2 linked regions of the Larkinella insperata genome follow. The protein of the gene in region 1 interacts with the protein of each later gene in a pairwise test. Links are inferred from orthologs where the notes say so. Each region holds a gene or a part of one and is shown in the gene's direction. Other genes may lie near its edges.

What was found.
Region 2: the proteins of rfaD (region 1) and menB interact in binary tests that used the Escherichia coli proteins (3 or more experiments, as listed by UniProt). The link is inferred for Larkinella insperata from one-to-one orthologs.

Annotation. Positions count from the first base shown.
Region 1 is NZ_CP110973.1:6,102,564-6,111,996, reverse strand. Bases 4,155-6,905 are described here. They hold rfaD (ADP-glyceromanno-heptose 6-epimerase), read left to right. Parts: upstream 4,155-4,922; coding sequence 4,923-5,888; downstream 5,889-6,905. Other genes in these bases: OQ371_RS24610 (S8 family serine peptidase), read right to left, coding at 5,957-6,905; OQ371_RS24620 (6-pyruvoyl trahydropterin synthase family protein), read right to left, coding at 4,196-4,612; lpxB (lipid-A-disaccharide synthase), read right to left, coding at 4,155-4,192. Outside these bases: OQ371_RS24645 (acetyl-CoA carboxylase carboxyltransferase subunit alpha), read left to right, coding at 1-663; OQ371_RS24640 (HAD family hydrolase), read left to right, coding at 675-1,340; OQ371_RS24635 (site-2 protease family protein), read left to right, coding at 1,303-2,448; OQ371_RS24630 (1-acyl-sn-glycerol-3-phosphate acyltransferase), read left to right, coding at 2,485-3,051; more of lpxB, read right to left, coding at 3,080-4,154; more of OQ371_RS24610, read right to left, coding at 6,906-7,495; OQ371_RS24605 (aminopeptidase P family protein), read left to right, coding at 7,576-8,871; OQ371_RS24600 (TetR/AcrR family transcriptional regulator), read right to left, coding at 8,950-9,433. UniProt on the Escherichia coli protein: Catalyzes the interconversion between ADP-D-glycero-beta-D-manno-heptose and ADP-L-glycero-beta-D-manno-heptose via an epimerization at carbon 6 of the heptose.
Region 2 is NZ_CP110973.1:5,364,906-5,374,469, forward strand. What follows is about bases 2,837-5,718. They hold menB (1,4-dihydroxy-2-naphthoyl-CoA synthase), read left to right. Parts: upstream 2,837-3,806; coding sequence 3,807-4,631; downstream 4,632-5,718. Other genes in these bases: OQ371_RS21625 (AMP-binding protein), read right to left, coding at 2,837-3,044; OQ371_RS21630 (DUF2452 domain-containing protein), read left to right, coding at 3,246-3,701; OQ371_RS21640 (GntR family transcriptional regulator), read left to right, coding at 4,641-5,657; OQ371_RS21645 (N-acetylmuramoyl-L-alanine amidase-like domain-containing protein), read right to left, coding at 5,630-5,718. Also shown: OQ371_RS21605 (hypothetical protein), read left to right, coding at 1-10; OQ371_RS21610 (hypothetical protein), read right to left, coding at 16-795; OQ371_RS21615 (helix-turn-helix domain-containing protein), read right to left, coding at 966-1,217; OQ371_RS21620 (DUF2975 domain-containing protein), read right to left, coding at 1,221-1,838; more of OQ371_RS21625, read right to left, coding at 1,977-2,836; more of OQ371_RS21645, read right to left, coding at 5,719-6,526; OQ371_RS21650 (alpha-amylase family glycosyl hydrolase), read right to left, coding at 6,755-8,500; OQ371_RS21655 (glycoside hydrolase family 13 protein), read left to right, coding at 8,766-9,564. UniProt on the Escherichia coli protein: Converts o-succinylbenzoyl-CoA (OSB-CoA) to 1,4-dihydroxy-2-naphthoyl-CoA (DHNA-CoA).

The DNA of each region.
Region 1 (9,433 bases):
GTGGGCGGTTTTGTGGAGATCGACGGCCAGACGGTCATGCTGATCGGTCAGCAGAAAGGACGAAACACCAAGCAACGCCAGCACCGGAATTTTGGAATGCCCAATCCGGAAGGCTACCGCAAGGCGCTGCGGCTGATGAAACTGGCCGAGAAATTCAACAAGCCCATCGTCACGATGATCGACACGCCGGGCGCCTTTCCGGGTCTGGAAGCCGAAGAGCGCGGTCAGGGCGAAGCCATTGCCCGCAACTTGAAGGAGATGTTTATGCTCCAGGTGCCGGTTATTTGTATTGTCATCGGAGAAGGCGCGTCGGGCGGGGCTCTCGGAATTGCCATTGGCGACCGCGTGCTGATGCTCGAAAACACTTGGTATTCGGTGATTTCGCCCGAAAACTGTTCGACCATTCTCTGGCGGAGCTGGGATTACAAGGAACAGGCCGCGGAAGCCATGAAAGTAACGGCTCGCGACATGGAGAAAAACAAGCTCGTGGACGGTATCATCGAGGAACCGCAGGGCGGGGCCCATACCGATCACCCGGAAATGGCCCGGCGGATTAAACAGACCATCATCGATACCCTGGCTGAGTTAAATAAATTGACGCCCGAAGAACGCATCGATCAGCGGATCGAGAAATTCTGTGCAATGGGAGTGGTACTTGAATAATTGAACCATCAATGGCAGGTGTTTTAAAACCCGGTATTAAAAACATCATTTTTGACCTCGGCGACGTCATCATCCCGATTGATCTGCGGGGGCCTATCCGAAATTTTGCCGTGCTTTCTGGCCTGAGTGAAGACGAAGTGGAAGCGCTCTGGCGCGAACACGGTCTGACGCTGCAGTACGAAACGGGGCTGATTGACGACGACGGTTTTCGGCAGCACGTTCGGCAGTTATTGAAAAATGATTCCTGGGCCGACGAGGTGATTGATACCGCCTGGAACACCGTCCTGCTCGATTTGCCTGTTGAACGGGTCCAGCGCATTCGGGAGCTTAGGGGCCAATACCGGCTGTTTCTGCTGAGCAACACCAGCGCTATTCACATTGCCAAGGTCAATAAAATATTTTCCGAAATGGGGCAGCCACCGCTCGAAGACCTGTTCGAGCGGGTGTATTATTCGTACGAGGTGAGGCTGGCCAAACCGTCGCCGGAGATTTACCAGTACGTGCTGAATACGTCGGGGCTGCAAGCGGAAGAGACCCTTTTTCTAGACGACAATCCGCATAACATCCGGGCGGCTGCCGAGTTAGGTATTCAGGCGGTGCAGGTACAACCGCCCCTGACGATTCTTGATTATCTTCGCGATGAATCCACAAACGAGGACGTACCTCATTCAAGCTAGCCTTTTCGTCCTTACGCTGTTTTCGACGACCGCGGCTGGTGCGGAATGGATTTACGGTCGTTTTTTTCTGGACCCGGAACACGGTATCGGCTGGCCCGAATTCTGGGACGGGTTGCATTATTCCATCCCGTTTCTGGCAATTCTGACGGTGCACGAATTCGGGCATTTTTTTACGGCCCGCTACCATCACGTCCGGGTCACGTTGCCCTACTACATTCCGCTCTGGTTTGGCATCGGGCAAACGCTCGGTACCTTGGGGGCTTTCATCCGGATTCAGGATTTCATTAACAGCCGTAAAAAGTTTTTCGACATCGGGATTGCCGGTCCGCTGGCGGGATTTGTGCTGGCGCTGGTGGTGCTCTGGTACGGTTTTACGCACCTGCCGCCCCCGGAGTTTATCTTTACGATCCACCCCGAATACCAGCAATATGGTTTGGCGTTTGGTGAGCACGTTTACAAAAACCTGCCGCCCGATAGCGTCATGAGTCTGGGCGATAACCTGATCTTCTGGTTCTTTAAAACCTACGTTGCGGATCCGGCCCGGTTACCCCATCCTTACGAAATGATTCATTACCCGTATCTGATGGCGGGCTATTTTGCCTTATTTTTCACGGCGCTTAACCTAATTCCGATCGGACAACTGGACGGCGGCCACGTGCTTTACAGCCTGATCGGTCGGCGGGCTTTTCGGAAGGTTGCACCCGTGCTGTTTGTGGCTTTTGCGTTTTACGCCGGTCTGGGGTTCATTAAGCCAACGGATTTCATGGTTCCCAAAGACCGTGATTTCATTAATGAACTGGGCTATCTCGGTTTGTATGTGCTGGGGTTATTTACCAGTTTCCGGAGCATCAGCGAAAACCGGATGACCACGCTGACGCTGGCGCTGAGCGTCGGTGCCGGGCAGTTTCTGGTATCGTTCTTTTTCCCGACGGTGGAAGGCTATCCCGGATTCTTATTATTTGTTCTGATATTGGGGCGGTTTTTGGGGGTTTATCATCCCGAAACCGAAGATGATCAGCCGCTGGGTACCGGACGGGTTATTCTCGGCTGGCTCGCGCTGCTCATCTTTGTGCTCTGTTTCAGTCCGAAACCATTTATATTTTCCTAACCCCGAAGTCGTTCGTCTAACCTGTTTCTGAAGCGTATGTTCAATGCAATCGCCCGGTGGCTTTATAAACTGGCTGGCTGGAAACTCGTTGGACCCGTTCCGACGGTTCCGAAGGCCCTTTGGGTACTGGCTCCGCACACTACCAACTGGGATTTTCCGGTGGGGTTGGGGGGAAGGGCCACGACCGGCGTCCGGATTCAGTATTTAGCGAAGAAAGAACTCTTTACCTGGTACGCCGGTTGGCTTTTCCGGCTTCTGGGGGGCAAGCCGGTCGACCGCAGCCGATCCAACAACCTCGTCGATGCAATGGCCGATGTGCTTAATCAGAACGATTACCTGCACGTCTGCATCCTGCCCGAAGGCACGCGCTCAGACGTGGAGCGACTCAAAACCGGTTTCTACTATATTGCCCTCAAAGCCAAAGTGCCTCTGGTTCTGACGGGGTTTGATTACCCACGCAAGACGATTTTTTTGAGCGAACCCTTGTACGTTACCGGCAATTTTGAAACCGACATGCGTCCCATCTACGAGTTTTTTAGCCAGATCCAGGGCAAGAAAAAAACGTGGCTGAAACGATACGAACAAACGGGCATCATTTCCTGACGGACAAAGTGCCTGTGGCGCAAAGACCTCAGGCGCGTAAGTACTGCACCATCAGCTCGCCCGCCCGGTCGGATGCGCCCGGCCCGCCCACTTTTTCCCGTAGTTCGGCGTAATCGGCCTGCTGACGCGCGTGGTCGGAGCCTCCGGGCAGAATTTTGCCCAGTTCCCGAACGAGGTTTTCCGGCGTCAGCAGGTGCTGCGTCAATTCCTTAACGGCTTCCCGGTCCAGAATCAGATTGACCAGCGAAATGTAAGAAACGGCAATCAGGCGCCGGGCGACTTCAAACGATATCCATGACGTTTTGTAGCAAACCACTTCCGGCGTATTCAGCAGGGCGGTTTCCAGCGTAGCCGTTCCGGAGGTGACCAGGGCGGCATCGGCAACGGCCAGCAGATTGTAGGCGTCGTCGACCACCACGGGTAGATCGGGGCAGGTGGTCATGGCCGTTTTATAGAGCGATTCCGGCAGGTTGCTGACGCCGGAAACAACAAACTGATAGCCCGGAAAATGGCGGACGGTTTCGAGCATGGCCGGCAACATTTGAATTACTTCCTGCCGACGGCTGCCCGGCAGGAGTGCAATGACGGGTTTGTCGCCCAGCCGGTATTGTTGACGAAAAGCCGGGTCGGGCCGGAACGCAGCAATGGCGTCCATCAACGGATTGCCTACGTAATCGACCCGGTAATCAAACGTGTCATAAAACCCGACCTCGAACGGAAAAATCACAAACATGCGATCCACCACGGCTTTTATTTTCAGGGCTCTCTTCTGGTTCCAGGCCCAGACTTTGGGGGAGATGTAGTAGAACACCCGAATGCCGTGTTTTTTCGCAAACCGGGCCATGCGCAGGTTAAAACCCGCGTAGTCGATCAGGATCAGCACATCGGGCCGGGTTTCAAGCAGATCCTTTTGACAGTCGCGCAGGTTTCGCCGGATGGTGCCCAGGTTCTGAATGACCTCCAGAAAGCCCATGAACGCCATTTCGCGGTAATGCCGCACGAGCGTGGCCCCGGCTTCCTCCATCTGCTCTCCTCCCCAGGCCCGAAAGCGGGCGTCGGGGTCGTGCCGCCGGATGGCTTTGATCAGGTTTCCGCCGTGCAGGTCGCCCGAGCGTTCACCGGCAATCAGGTAATACATCATCGTTTATTCCCCGTAGTAGTCTACGTAGTTTTTGGGGGTTTCGTAGAGCCGGATCTGGTGCAGCCGGGCGTCGGAAATCTTGGCGAGGGCGCGTTCCAGGATTTTCCAGATTTGAACGATAAACACCTCGCAACTGGCCATTTTGCCCTGCATGAAGTCGACATCTATGTTCAAATTTTTATGGTCGACTTTATCAATGATTTCTTCTTTTACCAGATCGCCCAGCACTTTGAGGTCGATCACAAAACCCGTGTCCGGATGAGGTTGCCCTTTAACGGTGACAATCAATTCGAAATTGTGGCCGTGGCCGTTTACATTGGCACAGGCGCCAAATACCTCTCTATTCTTTTCGTCCGACCAGGCCGGGTTAAAAAGCCGGTGTGCCGCGTTGAAGTGTTCTTTTCTGCTAACGTATACCATTACATACCACCGCCGGAGCGATGCGTCATTTTCAGCAGGCCACAGACCCGCCCTTATCTGACAACAAAATTACGGCCTTCGGAGCGTTAATAAAAATCCAAATTCAGCGATACCCGACGAAACGGACAAATCCTTTAACGCTGTGATTTAGTGAACGACATAGGGGTTTAATAGTGAAATAATCCAATTTTTTCATTAAATGGTGGATAGGTTGGTGTAGTGAATTATTCTAACTTTACAACCACTTTATACGAAAGATCACACAAAATTAATCTAACCTAAAAGAATCGTTGCTCAATTTCTACTAAATATGATAATTGTTACGGGCGCAACCGGCTTCATTGGGAGCTGTCTGATCTCAAGATTGAATCAGGAAAACTTCAACGCCATCATTGCCGTTGATGATTTTTCACGGGAAGATAAGCTTGCCAACCTGGAAGGAAAACGGATCCTGGAACGGGTCGACCGCGAAGAGTTTTTTAGCTGGCTCGATGACAATTACCACGAAATTGAATTTCTGTTCCACATCGGTGCCCGGACCGACACAACCGAGTTCGACCGGAGCATTTTTGAACACCTGAATGTTGAGTATTCGAAAAAAATCTGGCAGAAGTGCATCGACTATCAGATTCCCCTGGTGTACGCTTCTTCAGCGGCTACCTACGGTTTGGGTGAGTTGGGGTATGATGACAACGAATCGCTGATCCCGCAGTTGAAACCGCTCAATCCGTACGGCGATTCGAAAAACGATTTCGATAAATGGGTACTGGAGCAGGAACGACACCCGTTTTTCTGGGCCGGGCTAAAGTTCTTCAACGTTTACGGTCCGAATGAGTACCACAAAGACCGGATGGCGTCGGTGATCTACCACGCGTTTTGTCAGGTCAGGGTGAAGGGGTCCATGAAGCTGTTCCGGTCACACAACCCTAATTTTGCGGATGGCGAACAGATGCGTGATTTTATTTACGTGAAGGATGTCGTGGACGTTTGCCTGTTTTTGATGCACCACCGCCGGAACTCCGGCATCTACAACCTCGGCAGCGGCAAAGCCCGCACGTTCCTCGATTTAGCCAATAACACGTTTCAGGCGATGGGGGTAACGCCCCAGATCGAATTCGTCGACACACCCGAAGACATTCGCGATAAATACCAGTACTATACGCAGGCTTCCATGAGCAAACTGCGGTCCATCGGCTACACGCAGCCGTTTCAATCGCTGGAAGAAGGCATCGCCGATTACGTGAAAAACTACCTCGTTCCGGGCAACTATCTGTAAGGGATAAAAAGCACGAAGCCCGTTTCTCTGGTAAAGAGAAACGGGCTTCGTGCTTTCCGGGAAAATCCTTACTGCCAGATAATCTCGATTACTTCCTTTTTCAAATCCACCGTCGTGCGCTTCTCGTCGTGGTTTCGGCGCAGAACGAGTGCGCCGTTCTGGACGCGCATGGCCTCCTGCTGAATAACCCTAAAGTCGTCTTTCTTGTGAAAAACTGATACCGAGGCATCAGCATACTCCGCCAGCGGCAACGAGTACGTTTTGCCGGAAGCCTTGATGGAACGGGCCGTGGCGGCCGTCGACTGACCTTTTGCCAGCGCCAGCGCCCGGGAAGCCTGCGGAACACCGTAGCCGATGTAATTATTACCGTAGGGGTACAGGTGCGACGATTTTTCGATAATGCTGATCAACTCCTTGTTTGTCAATTTGGGATTGGCCTGCATCAGACAGGCCGCAAAACCGGTGATGACGGGCGCGGAGAGGGAGGTGCCGTACAACGAGAAGCAGGAAACATTGGGCTTCATGTAGGGCAGAAATTCGGGACCGATGCTGCTGTAGCCGATGCGGTTCCAAACTTTGTGGTTGGTGGCGCCAACGGCCAGAACGCCTTGCGCGTCGGCGGGGGTGGAGATGATGCGCCACGAGCGGTCGTCGCCCTCGTTACCGGCCGACACAATGACCAGAATTCCTTTTTTATCCGCGGCCAGTTGCGCGGCTTTGCTGATGAGGCTCGTATGGCCGTCCATCTGGCTGGGCTGGTAGTTTTCTTTCGGATTGGTAAACCCTTTGGCGTAACCGAGCGAGGTGTTGATAATGCGCACCCCCAGGCTGTCCATCCACTCCATGGCGGCAATCCAGTTGTCTTCTTCACCCCGGAATTCGCGGGCGCCGTGGTCGGTGCGGGCCAGGTAGAAGGTTGCTTCTGTTGCCAGACCGTACTGAATATTTTCGTTTGGATCGTGCCCCGCAATGGCCGCCATCACTTCCGTACCGTGGAAATCGGACAGGGTTTCGAGTGAACCGAAAAAAGCGTCGCGGGCGCGGCCCGGATTGACGTGATCCCGGATGGCTTTAATCCCGTTGCGCTGAAAAATATGCTTCAACGCGCTGGCGGAGTCGGCCCCGAAATAACCGGCATCAATAACGCCGATGGTTACATTTTTGGCCGAGATGCCCGCCCGCCCGAATACATCGGCTTGAATTTGCGACATCACCGGCGCCATCTGGGTTTTGGTAACGTCGTGGTCGATGCTATTAATGACAATATTTCGATCAAGCGGGACCAATTCTTTCACGAACGGTAAGGCTTTAACCTGCTGAATTTGCGCGGGACTCAGTTCCGCCGAGACGGCGTTAAGCCAGCGCGACTGGTGCAGCGGGCGAATGCCCCCATCCGACAAGGCTTGCAGGTAAGCCGGGTTGAGCGGCAGGTCGGTTTCGTCGACGGGCAGGCCCAGCGACTGTCGATTGGCAATGGTGCGGATGGAAAGGGATGGCGGGCTGGTAGACGGCTTGTCCGTCAGCGTAATCCAGTACTTGGATTGGGCGTTCGTGGTACCGGTCCAGCCGACTATTATCCCAAAAAGAAGCAAAACAATTTTTTTCATTGAAACGAAAGCGTCAATTTTAGGCATTAAAGTACAAAATGATGATCAGATTACCGCATGGCTTTTGAAATAGTAACCCTATGAAATATACGTCCATTAGCAACGAATTGTTCATCCGAAACCGCCGGCGACTGGCGGAATTATTAAAGCCTAAATCGCTGGTGGTTCTGCACGCCAACGACATTATGCCGACGAATGCCGACGGCTCGATGGGCTTCCGGCAGAGCAACGACCTCTTCTACCTCTCTGGTGTGGATCAGGAAGAAACCATTCTGGTGCTGTTTCCCGATCACCCGGACGAGCGGTTTCGGGAAGTTTTGTTTCTGCGCGAAACCAACGAACTAATTGAAATCTGGGAAGGCCACAAACTCACCAAAGAGGAAGCCGAACAAACCTCGGGCATTTCCCGGAAAACGGTATTCTGGACCCACGAGTTCGAGCGGGTTTTTATTCAGATGGTGTTTGAAGCCGAGCACATCTACCTGAATACCAACGAACACACCCGCAATTCGTCGGAGGTGGAAACGCGTGATGCCCGCAACATCCGGCAGTTCAGGGAAAAGTATCCGCTCCACCACTATGAGCGGCTGGCTCCGCTGATGCACAACCTGCGCGCCATCAAACAACCCGAAGAAGTGACGCTGCTCAAGGAAGCCGTTCGGATCACGGAAGACGGTTTTCGGCGGCTACTCGGCTTTGTTAAACCCGGGGTTTGGGAGTACGAGATCGAGGCCGAGTTGCTACACGAGTTTGTCCGGCAGCGTTCGCGCGGGTTTGCTTACGAACCCATTATTGCCACAGGTCCCAACGCCTGCGTACTGCACTACCTCCAGAATAACCAGCAATGCCAGGACGGGCAGGTGATTCTGCTGGATGTGGCCGCCGAATACGGCAATTACAACGCCGACCTGACGCGCAGCATACCCGTGAGCGGCCGGTTTACGGACCGGCAGAAAGCCGTCTACCAGGCTGTGCTAAACGTGATGAAGGAAGCCACAAAGATGCTGGTGCCGGGTAACCTCTGGGATGAATACCACAAGGAAGTAGGCAAGGTTATGGAATCGGAGCTGATTGGTCTGGGCCTGCTCGATCGCCACGAAGTGGCCAAGCAAGACCCGGATGCTCCCCTGTACCGGAAGTATTTCATGCACGGGACCTCGCACTTCCTGGGTCTGGACGTTCACGATGTCGGCAACAAATACCGGCGGTTTGAGTCAGGCATGGTTTTTACCTGCGAACCGGGCATCTATATACGCCAGGAGGGCCTGGGCATCCGGCTCGAAAACAACATCCTGATTACGGACGACGGGAACATCGATTTAATGGCTTCCATTCCGGTGGAAATTGAAGAAATCGAGGACCTGATGAATAAATAACGGTGAATTCGTCTTTGTAGAAGGAGAACGGCCTGAACCATAGAGAGGCTGTCTCCTTCTGCAAGGACAAACGCAATGTTACTGCAACGAATTATAAATCCGGCCAATGGCGTGCTCGATTCGCTGCCAGCCTTCTTCGGATTGTAAGTTGAGATCCATGAATTGCTTCTGGCTGGGCGCAATCAACAGCAACATGGCAATTCCCGAGGTCAGAACGGCCGTAACGGTATTAAGGTCCTCATTTTCAGTCTTAAAGAATTTGTCGAGGACTTGTTGGTACGATTCATTCCGGTTGATAACCAGTTGCTGGCTTACCGATGAACTGGGGTTACTGATTTCCCATTTCAGCATCTCCTGGGCAGGGGGGTGGCTCTTCAATTGGCGGAGCAGACCTGTCAGGTAGTCAATGCGGGTTTGACAAGCGTTCGGCGCAGACGCTGTATTCGTTTCCAGGAACTGTTTATTGTATTCTGTCAGAAAATTGCCTTCCGTCAGAAACTGCTGGAGAAGACCGTCCCAGCCGCCAAAATACCGGTAGATAAGTACTTTGTTGACGCCAGCC
Region 2 (9,564 bases), 740 kb from region 1 along the record:
ATCGTTTTAAGCCCGTCAGGATTGGATCAGGCGAGTCAGCAATTTACGCAGTTTGCCAACGGCTCCTTCATCGCCAACCACCGCCGTTCCAATTTCGTACCACTCCGGCGTCCCCAGGTTTAGGTACCGACCGGGTTTGCGGGGCGGTGCCGTCAGGGCTTCTTCGCTGTTGTAATCAACGCCGTAGAAAACTTCCATCATCGCATTCAACTCCTTCCAGGGCAGGGTTGTGGAGCGGTTCTGGTTGTTGCGCCGGATTTCCAGCCGGGTCTCCCGCTGACCGAACGAAGCCGTCAGCCGGGCTTCGACGCGCCCTCCATTCTCGATCTCGACGTACGTTGCCTCAAACGGCTTTTCCTTGCCGGAAATTTCGAACACCGCCTGAATCAATTCCTGGCTGAGAAATTGCCATTCGGTCCGCTGAACGGGCGCACCCGACCGGCTGCCCTGCGGTTTCTGCTCGATCGTTACCAGAAAATACTCCTGATTATCCGTCAGTTTTTCCTCGTCGAACGCTTTCAATTGGGTTTTCCGGACGAGATCCCCCACGGGTTGCACCCAAACCGCCGGTAGCTGCCCCGACCACTGGTAATCATCGTTGGGCGTAAAACCTTCTGCCACAATTTCGTCTTCTTCCAATTCATCGCGATCCGTGTACGTCATCGTCAGCTCGACGGTGAGCCGTTTATCCGCTGAAGCGCGAAGAATAATCGTAAAAAAATGGGCATACGGCGGAGGCACCACCATCGCGGTCTGGTACCGAATTTCCAGTTTATCGAAAGTTGAATCAGCCATTCCAGGTAAAATGTTTAGCGGCTTTGCTTACCCGCTCCGCAAAAGTAGCACGGATTCCGTTACCCGCTCCGCATCCGGCTTTGAGGAGTAAAATATACCCTACGGGACCAGTCTGGAGCAACTAACGGGTACCGGCTCATTCCGACGTTGACCGGCGACTAAAGTTGTATTTATGTGTCTAAAAACTCAACCGGGTGCGTGTTGCCGCTGGCAGCGGGCGACTTCACGTATTCAAGAATATCCGCGGGCTGGCAGTCAAGCGCTTCACAAATCCTCTCGAGAGTGGAAAACCGGATGGCTTTGGCTTTGCCGGTTTTAAGAATTGACAGGTTCGACAACGTGATGTCCACCTGTTCAGCCAGTTCGGATAATGACATTTTCCGGCGCGCCATCATGACATCCAGGTTTACAATAATCGGCATGGGTTAAACGGTTAACGCGTTTTCTTCCTGAAATACGATACCCCGCTGGTAAATCACAGCAATGGCGTAAACAATCAACCCCGTAATTAGCCCATTGCCCAACTCCGTGATCAGGTCAAAACTGGGGCTGGAGAGGTGTCGGTGCACCAACCTACCAAACACCAGATAATGAATCAGTCTGATTAAATCGGAAGCCGCAAACAGAATGGACAACACAACCAGGCGCCTGAAAATAGACTTTTTGAACGGGTCAACTACGTTCGCTTCCCCAAAGATCCGCCGGAATTGCCACAGAATCGTCATAACAAGCAGCAGGTTCAGCATATTCATACCAAAAAAGTAATACCCTAAGTCCGAATTCGGCTTAAACTCCAGCCGGTACCGATTCGAAATGGCCGATAGCTGAGCCAGTCCATCTTCCGAATAATGCCTCTTCGGCTTTTCATCTGCTTCATCAGATACCATCACCTCTTGGGTAAACTGCGCCTTCATCTGCCCGGTATTGCCTTCATAAAAAGAGAGGGCACCAACGCAAAAAACGGCGATGGTAATCAATACCATTAAATAAAACAGGATGCTCGTCGCGATTCTGAGAAAGGAGAAAACGAATTGTGGCTTCATGGGATTTAGCAGTTAGTCTGAACCAAACCTAAGCAAATCCTCCTTACTAAACAACAATTTTTTATCGGTAATCAATAAACATTTGTTGTTCCTCAAAAATATTAAATAGCTATTTTTGTCAAATGAAATTCGATCTGTTCACATTTTCTCCGGAAAGCAGGTGGCAGCAATTCTTTTTTTGTCAATTTTCCCGGTTGGTGTCTCCTGAAAAACCGGAAGTGCCAGAACTTTCCTGGGCACAGCATACGGCCCTATTTTCTGGCGAACGGTGTTTTTTACAGCGTCAATACGGCTCTCCGGCCATCCGTTCTCATCCTCCACAAACAAAACAACTTGCTGGCCCAGCCGCCCGCCCGGTACACCATAGATGAAAAACCGGGTCTGAAGGTGCTCCCGTGCCAGCACCCCGGCAATGACCTCTTCCACCCGTTCCGGCTGAATCTTGACGCCCCCGCTGTTGATGATCGAATCAGCCCGACCGAGCAGCCGAAAGTGGCGCGGATCGATCAACTCCACCACATCATTGGTTTGAACCGTTTGAAAATCGGTGGCGGCTGCGTTGATGTTCAGGCAACCCCGGTTATCCACGCCAATCTCAACCCCGTTTAGCGCCCGAAAAACGTCGGTCTGGCCCGGACCGTTGATCCGGCGGACGGCAATGTGGGAGACGGTTTCGGTCATTCCGTACGTACTGAACACGGGCGCTTCGATGGCCTGCACCCGGCTGGCCAGCGCCTGATCCACGGCGGCCCCGCCCACCAGAATGGCTTTCATCCGGTTCAGGACCGGCAGTGAACGTTCGGCCTGATCGAGCAGGGTGTGCATCTGCAACGGGACAAAAGCCGCAAAATCCAACGCATCCAAACTGGCATCGAACCCCTGAAACGGATTGGATGCGGGTTCTACCACGGTTAAATCCAGCCCGAGTTCCAGCCCCCGCACGAGCATCATCACCCCGGCAATGTAATCGATGTTAAGGCAAGCCAGCGCCCGGTCACCCGCCCGAAGTCCAAACGTTTGTCCCGTCAGGTGGGCGCTGGCCCTCATCTGGCTACGGCTTAAAATGATGGGTTTGGGCGCACCGGTCGAACCGGAGGTGTGCAGGGTGAAAAAGGATTGTCCCGAAAGCCAGGCCCGGCAAAAGTGGACGGCTTTGGCTTCGTAGTCAGTCTGGGGTTCGGGTAAATAACCAGGGGCGATTCGCATGAGTTGTACAGGATGAATCGCAAAAATACGCTACTTTTGCCCCGATTTGTTGTAGTTACCCGAAGCGATTGAATCCGACGAGGTTGAAGCAGAAAACAGCTTTTTGATTCGCGGGGTTATTATGATTCAGACGGGGTTTTCGGCGCCAAACGGCCACTCCCCGGGCGAGTACAACAGGCGTAAAACCGACCACACAGGAGCATGAATGAAGAATTTGAAAATCCGATATCGGTTGACAAAGTAACCGACCGGCCCGGCCTGCTCGAATACGCGCACTCCGTCGGCAGTGCCATCATCAAGCCCGAAGACAAGGGTAAAATGAAAGGCCGCGCCGTGACGGCCATGCGGGAACAAACCGATCTGCAACTCTCACAGTTATACCGGCAAATGCAGTTGCTGGCCGAGCAAGCCACCGCCATCCGCAACCGGGTGGAAGTATCGGAACGGATTTATAACGCGCAGATGGGCTTTGAGCCGATTGTTGGCCACACCTATTATTTCTACGAGAAAAAAGACGGTACCGATGTGCTGTCAATGATTGCCCCCCACGAATGGGGTCGCGTTAATCCGTTCCGACGCTGCGTCGCCACCGTACGCATGATGGCCGACCACACCTGGGACGTTGCCTATCACGACAGTGACTATTCGGAAGAATAAACGGCGGGATTGAGACTTTATCTAGCCAACCGATTGATGCCGAGCTCACACGGCTTTAACCAATTCAACCATCCAACGACTTGAACCATTAAATTTCATACGCACATGCAGAGTAAGTATCCCTGGGAAACCATTAAAGAATACCGCGAGATTTTGTTTCAGTATTACGAGGGCGTTGCCAAAATCAGCATCAACCGGCCCGAAAAACACAATGCATTCACGCCTTTGACGGTCAAAGAGATGAGCGAAGCCATGGAACTGGCCCGGCAGGACGAGCGCGTGGGTGTGGTTATCCTGACCGGCGAAGGAGGCAAGGCGTTCTGCAGCGGGGGTGACCAGTCGGTGCGGGGACACGGTGGCTACGTGGGTGAAGATAGCGTACCGCGCCTGAACGTGCTCGACCTCCAGATGCAGATCCGGCGTATTCCGAAGCCCGTCGTGGCCATGGTGGCGGGTTGGGCCATCGGCGGAGGCCACGTCCTGCACGTCATCTGCGACCTGACCATTGCCGCCGAAAACGCCCGCTTCGGACAAACCGGCCCGAAAGTCGGAAGTTTTGACGGGGGTTTTGGTGCTTCGTACCTGGCCCGGATCGTTGGGCAGAAAAAAGCCCGTGAAATCTGGTACCTATGCGACCAGTACGACGCCCAGGAGGCCCTGGACATGGGACTGGTTAACAAAGTAGTGCCGCTGGAGCAACTGGAAGAAACCACGCTGGAATGGTGCCGCAAAATGCTGGAGAAGAGCCCGATTGCACTCCGGATGCTGAAAGCCGCCTTCAACGCCGAACTGGACGGCCAGGCGGGAATCCAGCAACTGGCGGGCGATGCTACCTTACTATATTATTTATCCGATGAAGCGAAAGAGGGTAAAAATGCGTTTCTTGAAAAACGTAAACCCGATTTCGGTCAGTTCCCTAAATTTCCTTAAACCGTAACTATGATTGATCTGCACATTGAATCGCAGTCGAGCGTTCCCAAATACCGTCAGATCGTTAACGCGGTGATCAACGGCATTGAAATTGGTACTTTGAAAAGAGACCAGCAATTACCGTCGATTAACGAGCTGAGTGAAGAATATTACCTGGCCCGCGATACGGTCGAGAAAGCCTATAATTACCTCAAAAAGGAAGGCATTATTCAGGCCGTGCAGGGCAAAGGATTTTTTATTCGGCGCGACGGCCCCGGGCAATTGCGCGTGTTGCTGCTGATCAACAAATTCAGCGCTTACAAAAAAATTATCTATTACGCGATGGTGAACGCGCTGGGTCCCAATGCCGTAGTCGATCTGCGCATTCACCACCACAGCGCCCAACGGTTTAAAAAGTTATTGGAAGAAAACCTGGGGCAATACCATTATTACGTGGTGATGCCCCACTTCTACGAGGAAACGGAGCAGGTGAACGTCGTGAAGCTGCTTGAACAGATTCCGGCCAACGAACTGATTATTCTCGACCGCGAAGTTCCGGAGCTAAAAGGCGAATACTCCGTGGTTTACCAGCAATTTGACCGCGACATTTATGAAGCGCTGGAATCGGGACTAGATGTCCTGGAAAAGTACCAGAAAATAACGCTGGTTTTCCCGAAGGAAGTGTATTACCCACGGGATATTGTGCGCGGGTTCCGCAATTTCTGTGTTCACTACCAGAAAGAATTTGAACTGCTCGACACGCTGATGGGCCGCGAACTTCAGCCCGGCACAGCGTATATTGTGCTGGAAGACGGCGATCTGGTTGAACTGGTCCGGCAGGCTAAACAGCGCGGCTGGCAACTGGGCCAGGACATTGGCGTGCTGGCCTTTAACGAAACGCCCCTGAAAGAAGTTCTGGCCGATGGCATTGCCGTGATTTCAACGGATCACGAAAAAATGGGTGAAACTGCCGCCCGGTTGATTCAGGAGAAACGGCACGAAAAGGTTAAAAACCCGTTTCAGTTGATCCGGCGGGCATCGCTGTAAGCCATCGTTGGCGGTACGGTTTCTTTCAACCGCGCCACCCGAATGCCCGAAAACTGCGGGTTTCTTTTGATGTACTCGGCCAGCGGCTGCTCCGAAATGGCCACTTCGCCGTATTGTGACGAAGCGTGCAACAGGTGCGCCCGGCGCGTACCGTCCTCGTCCGTTTGCCAGACCACCATGCCGACGTGTTTCATGTCCAGGCCGGGCCGGGCCGCCATCATCATAACAATATCGCCTTCTTGGAGGCAATTTTCAATGGTCCGAATCTGCCCTCTGGGAATAAACCAGTACCGCTGCTGGCTTATCGCCAGTTCGACCTGCGCGATTTGCTTCCGGATTGCCGGTTTTGCAAGCTGCGGGTATTTGTAGGTATATTGGGTCATGTAGGAGATCGGTTTCTTCACCCGGATTCCGCCAATCTGACCGGTTACATCTTCAACAATGCCTTTCTGCTCATTATCCAACAGCCATTCCGAGAAATAATGCAGGCGGCTGGCAAACCCATCGATCTGGCCGTTGCGGTACCGGATGCGCGTCAGATTCTCCCGGAAAAGCCGGTCAAACTGGGCGGTATCTTTTTCATTCGTTAGCTGATGCCGCGACAGGGCCAGCGCCAGGGTGGTTTCCAGAAACGTGGTGCAGTCGAACGCCCGAAAATCGACTACGAGCTGTTCGGTCTCGTTCTCGTCAAGCGTGTTGCCCGCATAGGGCCGACCCTGGAATGACTTGCTGATGGCCACGGCGGTTTCGGCCGGGGTTGGTGCGGGCGCTACCTTTACCTGACGGAGCGAAAAATCGGTAATCGAACGCTGGGCAAATGTATGGGTAAATGGTATGACAGCAACCAGACAGGTAAACAGTTTCTTCATTCAGCTACGGTGGTTAAGAAGGCCGTAAGATTAACCGTGAAAATACGAAAAAACGTCAAAGCCTGCAATTTTCTCCTATGTTACGACCCAGAAAGCCAGTTCAAGTCACATCCGAACGGAAGCTTTTCCTTGCTGCCCGCTGCCGGACCGGTACCAAATCAAATAAGCTGGCTCGTTGCCCTCCGGTTTTCCGTCGACACCCCGTTTGCTGCTGAAATTCACCGGCTCTTATTTGATCTCCAGCACAAGCACGCTCAGTGGTGGCAACTCCACCGGCACTCCGGCATTGGCAGCTGCTTTCAACTTGGTCTTGGTCCGGAAAATATCCGTGAAGGAATAGTTTTTTGTGCCGTCCAACTTCATGGTTTTCCAGGCTTCGATGGGAATGCGGACCGTCGTTTTTGCCGGTTTCTCTTTGTCAAAATTACAGACGATCAAGAGCTTTTGCTTGTCCGAATGCCGCAGGTAGCTATATAACCGCTGCGGATTGTAGCCCGCACTCTGGCCGTTGTTATTAACGTATTGAAGGTCGTAAAAAGCCCCGGTCCGGATGGCGTGACTGCCGTTAACCAACTGGTTGAGCTGCTGGTAGAATTTGCGCAGCTCCTTCTGGTTGTCGGTCAGTTTGCCGCCGTTGAACAGGCCGGGTTTGCCTTCGCTGCCGTTGGTCCAGGCCTGGTATTCCGGAATGCCCCAATAATCGAAAATGGTTGTGCGGCCGTCTTCGCCCTGAAAACCCTCGGCCTGCGTCGGGTTCACGCCCAACTCCTGCCCGAAATAAATCATCATCGGGCCGGTATGCAGCGTGGCCGACAGGGTCATGGCCGGAACCGCCGTCCACGGATCGTGGGCGAAAAAGCGGGACGCAATGCGCTGTTCATCGTGGTTTTCCAGAAACCGCAGCATGTGGTTTGCGTAGTCGCCCGATTCCTGCTGCCACACACGGGTGATGTTCTCCGTTGTGCCCTTGCCCTCCATGAGTTCCCGAACCGCATCGTACAGCCCGACTTTGTCGTAGAGGTAATCGAACTTGCCGGTAAAAATATAGTTGCGGTATTGCTGCGGATTGTAAATTTCGGCGATAAAAATGATGCCCGGCCTGGCGGCTTTTACCTGCGGAATGGCCCAGCCCCAGAATTCGACCGGCACCATCTCGGCCATGTCGCACCGAAAACCATCGACACCCTTTCCGGCCCAGAACAACAGAATGTCCCGCATTTTGGTCCAGGTCGACGGCACGGGCTCGAAGTGGGCCTGGCGGTTGTTGAGGTAATCGACGCCGTAGTTGAGCTTGGTGGTTTCAAACCAGTCGTTGATGCCCGGTTGGGCACTAAATACGTCGTTACCGGTCGCTTTGGCCGGGTTCTCCCCGTAGGGCGCATCCGGCGTTTCGGGCGTAACGACACCCGCCGGAACCTGAAACGGTTGACCGGGCAGGTAGTAAAAATTATTCTGCGGATCGAACGCTTTGCCCGCATCGTCTCCCTCGCCCAGATCCTGAACCCCCGCGGGTTTGGCATCCGAATAGTACTGCCGGGCCACGTGGTTGGGCACGAAATCAATAATAACCTTCAGATCGTTGGCGTGCGAACGCTTCAGCAAATCTTCAAACTCCTGCATCCGGTTCTTAACGTCAACGGCCAGATCGGGATTGACATCGTAGTAATCCTTGATGGCGTACGGCGAACCGGCCCGCCCTTTCACCACCGCCGGATGGTCTTTCCGAATCCCGAAAGCCGAGTAGTCGGTCATCAGCGCGTGTTCAACAATGCCGGTGTACCACACGTGCGAGACGCCAAACTTTTTCAGTTCCTGCAGGGCTTTGGCCGTGATGTCGTTGAACTTCCCAACACCGTTTTCATCCCGACTGCCCCAGGGCTTGTTGGTCGTGTTCTGGTTGCCGAAAAGACGCGTGAAAATTTGGTAGATAACGAGTTTGTCTGATTTCTCTTCTTGCGGTTCGGAGGTATCCATGCGAAACAGAATGGGTTCATGAGCCAGGCCCGCAACGGTTTGCAGCAGGCCCGTGGCAACCAGCGCGGAGGTAAACGTCCGTCGGTTGATGGTTAACGATTGGTCGACCGGTTTACGGGTCTTCATGGTCAAGATACAAATTTGTGCCTAGCTCCCAGACCCGTCTGGTCGGATTCGGTTGCAAATTCGAAAACTACTGGCAAAATGAAAAGAATTCCTTTATTTTGACATATTGTTGGCCTAATTGCCAACACCTGCTAACCGTATGAATCGTTTTTTTATCGCCCTTTTTTTCCTTACTCTGCTAGCCATTGCTGGCTCCCGCGCCCAAACCGCATCCATTCAGCGCATCGATCCGACCAATTGGTGGGTGGGCATGAAAAACCAAAATCTACAACTGATGGTCTACGGCCCCCAAGCCGGGGCCATGACGTACACCATCAACTATCCGGGCGTCAAACTGATTAAAACGCACAAAGCCGAAAACCCCGATTTTGCCTTTCTGGACGTGGTAATCTCCCCGACTGCCAAGCCCGGCACGTTTCGGGTAACCGGAAAAAACGGCTCTCAAACCGTATCCCGCCCGTATGAACTGAAACCCCGGACTACCGGCCCCAAAGGTCAGGGCGTTTCGGCCGCGGATTTCATCTACCTGATCATGCCCGACCGCTTTGCCAACGGCGACCCCTCTAACGATGCCTTTCCCGACATGCTCGACCCGAAAGCCGACCGGTCGGTCCCCCACCTGCGGCACGGTGGCGACTTGCAGGGCATTGCCAACCACCTCGACTATTTGCAGGATCTGGGCGTCACGGCGGTCTGGATGACGCCAGTGCTGGTCAACGACGAATCGCTGAAGCAGGAAGCTCCCGACCGGATGCAGGCTGGCTACCACGGTTACCATTTTACGGATCATTACCAGATCGACAAGCGGTTTGGCGGCAGCGAGGGCTACCGGAAGTTCGCCCAGACGCTCCACCAGCGCGGCCTGAAACTCGTGCAGGATGCCGTCTACAACCACGTCAGCGACGACCACTGGCTCTATAAGCATCAACCGTTCAAAG